Pleomorphomonas sp. PLEO: one gene and its partner. The protein of the gene in region 2 interacts with the protein of the main gene of each other region in a pairwise test. Links are inferred from orthologs where the notes say so. Each region holds a gene or a part of one and is shown on either strand. Other genes may lie near its edges. The genes, in order: grpE and AB6N07_RS05310.

Evidence for each region.
Region 1: the proteins of AB6N07_RS05310 (region 2) and grpE interact in binary tests that used the Escherichia coli proteins (3 or more experiments, as listed by UniProt). The link is inferred for Pleomorphomonas sp. PLEO from one-to-one orthologs.

Annotation. Positions count from the first base shown.
Region 1 is NZ_CP166625.1:95,403-98,472, reverse strand. What follows is about bases 59-2,813. They hold grpE (nucleotide exchange factor GrpE), read left to right. Parts: upstream 59-1,003; coding sequence 1,004-1,624; downstream 1,625-2,813. Other genes in these bases: lepA (translation elongation factor 4), read right to left, coding at 1,894-2,813; hrcA (heat-inducible transcriptional repressor HrcA), read left to right, coding at 59-897. Outside these bases: more of hrcA, read left to right, coding at 1-58; more of lepA, read right to left, coding at 2,814-3,070. UniProt on the Escherichia coli protein: Participates actively in the response to hyperosmotic and heat shock by preventing the aggregation of stress-denatured proteins, in association with DnaK and GrpE. It is the nucleotide exchange factor for DnaK and may function as a thermosensor.
Region 2 is NZ_CP166625.1:1,205,552-1,208,832, reverse strand. What follows is about bases 107-3,072. They hold AB6N07_RS05310 (Nramp family divalent metal transporter), read right to left. Parts: upstream 2,270-3,072; coding sequence 944-2,269; downstream 107-943. Other genes in these bases: mntR (manganese-binding transcriptional regulator MntR), read left to right, coding at 2,503-2,958; AB6N07_RS05315 (peroxiredoxin-like family protein), read right to left, coding at 164-766. Outside these bases: AB6N07_RS05320 (ABC transporter substrate-binding protein), read left to right, coding at 1-87; AB6N07_RS05300 (MATE family efflux transporter), read left to right, coding at 3,238-3,281. UniProt on the Escherichia coli protein: H(+)-stimulated, divalent metal cation uptake system. Involved in manganese and iron uptake. Can also transport cadmium, cobalt, zinc and to a lesser extent nickel and copper. Involved in response to reactive oxygen.

The DNA of each region.
Region 1 (3,070 bases), 1.1 Mb from region 2 along the record:
GATCTGGAGGCGGCGGGCCTTCTTTATGCACCGCACACGTCGGCTGGAAGATTGCCGACCGACCTCGGTCTGCGCTTCTTCGTCGATGCCATGCTGGAGATCGGCGATCTCGCCGAGGGGGATCGGTCAGCGATCGAGGGACGCCTCAAGGCGTCGGGTACCGGCAAGAGCGTCGAAGATGTCCTGACGGAAGCCTCGCAGACGCTGTCCGGACTGACGCGCGGCGCCGGCGTGGTTCTGACGCAGAAGGCCGACCCGCGCCTCCGCCACATTGAATTCGTCCGCATCGAACCGACGCGCGGCATCGTCGTGCTGGTTGGCGATAACGGAACGGTGGAGAATCGGCTGATCGACCTGCCGCCAGACCTGCCGGCATCGGCTCTGCAGGAGGCGGCTGCCTATCTTAACGCCCATATCCGTGGCCGAACTCTCAACGAGACGCGCACGGAAATCGAGCGTCAGCGCGCCGCCCGTAAGCTCGAGCTGGATACCTTGACCGCTCGCCTTGTCGACGCCGGACTGGCGTCCTGGTCAGAGGCTGCAGGCGGCCGGCCGCAGTCTCTGATCGTGCGTGGCCGTGCCAACCTTCTTGATGACGTGCGGGCCGCCGAGGACCTCGAGCGCATCCGGGCCCTTTTCGATGAGCTTGAGAGTTCCCAGGATTTGATCGAGCTTTTGGGTCTTGCAGATGCCGGCGAGGGAGTGCGCATCTTCATCGGCTCTGAAAACAAGCTATTTGGCCTATCCGGGTCGTCGCTGGTGGTATCCCCTTACCGAGATGCGGAGGCGCGGGTGATCGGCGTCGTCGGCGTCATCGGCCCGACCCGGCTCAATTACGCTCGCGTTGTGCCCATGGTTGACTACACGGCCCGCATCGTTGGCCGCATCCTTGGCTGACACAGGTAATGAAACAGCGGCGAAGGGTTGATTTTCGCTCCCGAAACCATCAAATCCGGGGCACGTTTGGCGGCGGTCGCCGCCACCGAGAGAATATGAGGACAAGATGGCAGACGAGACAGCACAGACTCCCGAACCGACCATTCCCGAACTTGATCCAGTGGTTGACCAGGGACTTCAGCGTATCGCCGCCCTCGAGAAGGAGGCGAGCGATCTCAAGGATCAACTGCTTCGTACCCTCGCCGACATGGAGAACCTCCGCCGCCGCACCGAGCGTGAGATTGCCGATGCCCGCACTTATGCGGTGACCAATTTCGCGCGCGACATCGTCGGCGCCGCCGATAACCTGACCCGAGCGGTCGCCGCCGTCGACGCCGAGGCGCGAGCCAACGGTGGTGAAGCGCTGATCTCGCTGGTCGAGGGCGTCGAACTGACCGAGCGCGAGCTGGTGAAGGCGCTTGAGAAGCACGGCGTCAGCCGCGTCGATCCGGCAGGCGAGAAGTTTGATCCCAACTTCCATCAGGCGATGTTCGAAGTGCCAGATCAGAGCGTGCCGAGCGGCACGGTGGTGCAGGTGATGCAGGTCGGCTTCAAGATCGGCGAGCGCGTCCTGCGGCCAGCGCTCGTTGGCGTTGGTCGGGGCGGCCCGAAGGCGGCGCCGGCCGAAGAGGCTGCCCAGCCGGAAACGCCACCCGAAAGTGGCCACCGGGTCGACAAGACGGTGTAGGCGGGGAGACCGCCGAAAAAAAGGGCGTCCCAAGTGGTCGCCCTTTTTCATTTCTTAAGACTATTTCCGCCAACAACGCGCCCCCTACGCGATTTCACGTAAATGGGACTGGAGTTCGCACCTATTCGCGTTTAGCGTCGAAGGTAGGCCCCAGGAGGGGATAGTCGCCCTCGGGCGGCAATGTCGGAACGGCCCCGCCAAAGGCGGGGGACATTGCCGGCCCGGCGGCAGACGCGTCAAGCGCGCGACGTTGCCTCAAAAGCCGCTGTTCAATCGTCCATTTTCAGCGCTGCGATGAAGGCTTCCTGCGGAATCTCCACCTTGCCGAACTGGCGAAGGCGCTTCTTGCCTTCCTTCTGCTTGTCCAAGAGCTTGCGTTTGCGCGTCACGTCGCCGCCGTAGCACTTGGCAAGCACATCCTTGCGGAGCGCCCGAATGGTCTCGCGAGCGATGATCTTGCCGCCGATCGCCGCCTGGATCGGGATCTGGAACATGTGCTGCGGAATGAGGTCCTTCAGCTTTTCGCACATCGCCCGGCCCCGACGATCCGCCTGGCTGCGGTGGACGAGCACGGAAAGCGCGTCGACCGGCTCGGCGTTGACGAGGATTTGCATCCGGACGAGGTCGCCCTCGCGATATTCGCTGAGGTGGTAGTCGAACGAGGCATAGCCTTTGGAGATCGACTTCAGCCGGTCGTAAAAATCGAACACCACCTCGTTGAGCGGCAGATCGTATTGCACGATGGCGCGGCTGCCGACGTAGGAGAGGTCGACCTGCAGGCCGCGTCGATCCTGGCAGAGCTTCAGAATGGCGCCGAGATAGTCGTCCGGCGTCATGATCGAGGCGCGAATCCATGGCTCGGCGATCTCGACGATGCGCGTCACCTCCGGCATGTCGGCAGGGTTGTGCAGCTCGATATCCGTGCCGTCGGTAAGGCGCATCTTGTAGATGACTGATGGCGCCGTGGCGATCAGGTCGAGGTTGAACTCGCGCTCGAGCCGCTCTTGGATGATTTCGAGATGCAGGAGGCCGAGGAAGCCGCAGCGGAAGCCGAAGCCGAGGGCGGCCGAGGTTTCCATCTCGAAGGAGAAGCTGGCGTCGTTGAGGCGCAGCTTGCCGACGGCGGCGCGCAAGTCTTCGAAGTTGGCCGCATCGACCGGGAACAGGCCGCAGAACACCACCGGCTGTGCCGGGCGGAAGCCGGGCAACGGTTCGGCGGTCTGCCGCCGCTCGTCGGTGATCGTGTCGCCGACGGCGGTATCGGCCACCTCTTTGATCGAAGCGGTGATGACGCCGATTTCGCCGGCCTCCAGCCTGTCGCAGAGTGCGAGCTTCGGCGTCATGTAGCCGACGCGCTCTACTTCGTAGACGGCACCGGCGCGCATCATCCGCACTTTCATGCCCTTCTGGAGCACGCCGTCGATGATGCGAACCAGCACGATGACG
Region 2 (3,281 bases):
TACCAGCGCTTCTCTCAGTTCATGAAGGACGCCGGCCTGATCAAGACGGTGAAGCCGGTCGAGGACTACGCGGTCGAGCTGCGCTGAAAACAAAAAGATCCGCCCGGAAAGTCATCAACCTTCCGGGCGGAGCTTGAAAGAAACAGATCGGGCCTTTGCCCGGTCAAACGGCGTGCAGCTTGGCGGGCTCGCCACAGCCACAGTCTTCGCCACGACAGGCTTCGTCGTCAGCACTACCCGACGGCTCCATCGCCGTCTCGATGGCAAAGCGGATGCCGCCGAGCACGTCATCGATCCGAGGCTGGGCAACTGGCACCGTCTGCACGAAGCCGGCGTAGAGGCGACCATCGGGCTTGATGAAGAACAATCCCGGCTCGACATGCCAGCTGGGCTCCTCGATGCCATTAAACACCCTGCCATGCCCTTCGCTGAGATAGAGACCCCAGTCCTGCGCCTGGTCGACCGTCAATCCCCAGCAGACCGTCAGCTCGTCGAGATGCCAGTCGCGAACCGCCTGCTCGGCGCGCTCACGGCTGTCGGCGGAGACGGCGAGAACACGAACGCCGAGTTTGCGGAACTCTTCGTAACGCGCCTCGTACTCCTGGAGCTGCGCCTTGCAGAAAGGACACTGCAGGCCGCTGTAGAACAGGACAAGCGTGAAGTGCTGCGGCTTCTGGTCGCACAGCCGCCAGCAAGGACCACCGACGGTCTTCACCCGTAGCGGGGGAACCGGCTGGTTCGGTATGAGGCGGTTTGGCATGCTCATGGGAAACGCGGAACTCGCAGGGCTTGTCGCATGACTTATACGACAGGAATGACGACAATCGCCACTCTTGGCAACTGTCCTAATCTGCTTATTTCTCGTTCACAGGGTAAGAAGGCAGCAATCACGATTCGCGGAGCTAGCCGAAAGAGTCGTTGCAATGAGGCCTTCAGGCCCCTTTCAGCCGGAAAGGCCGGGGATTTTCAGCCCCAAGGCGCCATACACCAGCACGGCATTGAGCGACAGCACCGCGACGGTGGCGGCGATGGCGAGCGCGTCGGTCAGGCGGCCATTGGCGTAGGCGCCCATGATATCGGCGCGGCGGGTGAGCAGCACAAGGGCGATCATCGGCACCGGCAGCGCCAACGACAGCACCACCTGGCTGATGACCAGCGCGTCGGTGGCGTTGACGCCGGCGGCGACCACTGCGAACGCCGGCACCATGGTGATGAGACGGCGGAGGAAAACCGGGATCTCGAAGCGAACGAAGCCCTGCATGATCATCTGACCGGCCATGGTGCCGACCACCGACGAGGAGATGCCGGAGGCGATCAGCGACACCAGGAACACACCGGCGGCAGCGGCGCCGAGCAGCGGGGTCAGGGTGTGATAGGCGGTCTCGATCTCGGCGACGTCGCTATGGCCGGCGTGGAAGGCCGAGGCGGCCATCATGACCATGGCGATATTGACGAGGCCGGCAACGGCCAGCGCGGCCACCACTTCGATGTTGGAGAACTTCAGCACCTTGCGGCGCTCGCCCTCGTTGCGCACCTTCGCCCGATGCTGGGTGAGGCCGGAGTGCAGGTAGACGGCGTGCGGCATGACGGTGGCACCGATGATGCCGACGGCCAAGGTCAGCGCGCCAGCGTCCGGCAATACCGGGGTCACGGCGCCGGTGGCGGCGGCCATCCAGTCGATCGGAGCGATCAGCATCTCGATCAGATAGCTGACGCCAATCACGCCGACGAGACCACCGATGATCAGCTCCATCGGCCTGAAGCCACCGCGGTCGAACATCAGCAGGCCGTAGGTGACCAGAGCGGTAATGACCATGCCGGTGAACAGCGAGGTACCGAACAGCAGCGACAAGCCGATCGCTCCGCCAAGGAACTCGGCGAGGTCGGTGGCCATGGCGGCGATCTCGGAGATGATCCACATGACGATCACCACCGGGAAGGGAAAATGATCGCGGCTCATTTCGGCGAGGTTGCGGCCGGTGACGATGCCGAGCTTGGCCGACAGCGCCTGGAACAGCATGGCCACGAGATTGGCCATCACCACCACCCAGATCAGCGCGTAGCCATAGCCAGCGCCGGCACCGATGTTAGTGGCGTAGTTGCCGGGGTCCATGTAGGCGATCGAGGCGATCACCGCCGGGCCGACGAAGGCCAGCATCGCCCGTGGTCCCTTGAGCCGGCCCGCCAGCGCTTCCGAGATGGCGATCGACGTGCGACCGGTCATTCCGGAGGGGGTTACGCTGACGGCGGACTGGGAGACTGCGGACATCGGGATCACCAGGAGGTTTCCTATGCTTGGAAATATAGCATAGGCTACATTTCCGTCAAGCTTATTGCGACTAACTTGCAATTAAATCCGCGTGACCGTCATCGGTTCCGCCGAAACCCGCCAATCCTGATGGACGATTGCAAATCTTAGCCTGGGCTGCATAGTGTGCCGCGCCATCAAAGCAGCGCGTCGGCCCCTTGCTGCCGCCCAAAGGACCGTGAAGGACTGGACCCATGTCGAGGGATGATCTGCCGCCCGAGCCCGACGACGGCATCCCGCCGGAGGCGACCGACGCCGACCGCTTCACCAACGCCCGCGCCATCCGCTCAACGGCCCTCTTCGAGGACTATACCGAGCTGATCGCCGACCTCACCGAGGAGTTCGGCGAGGCGCGCATCACCGACATCGCCCGCCGGCTGGGCGTCACCCACCCCACCGCCAACAAGGCAGTGCTGCGGCTGAAGCGCGAAGGTCTGGTCATTTCGCGGCCTTATCGCGGCGTTTTCCTCACCGACACCGGCGCCGCCATGGCCCGCGAGGTGAAGGCCCGCCACCGCCTGGTGGTTCGCCTGCTGATCGCCGTCGGCGTACCGCCCGAGGCGGCCGAAATGGATGCCGAGGGCATCGAGCATTACGTCTCCGAGACGACGCTGAAGGCCTTCGAGGCCTATCTCGACAGCCGGCAATAGGCCGATATTGACAACCATTCCGTGACGTTCTACTTCGGCAGCCGGTCCCTGGCGCCGGCCGCCCGCATGCTTTTTCGAGCATTGGTGAAGCCAGTTTCCTTGTCTCATCCATTTTCGCGCTCCGACGTGCGGCAATGCGGGTTCCTCGTCTCGTTTCCAATGCGTCCGCGCGACCGGCTTGCGACAAGCCTGATCAAGCGGGCGCCTGACACAAAGCGTTAGAGCAAAGCCCTTGCAATGTCTGGGCTATGGCTCCGGAGTGCGCTGCGAGGCGAGGTCATGTCCGAACAAGAAAAAACCCAGAATCCCTATCTTCACGGCTC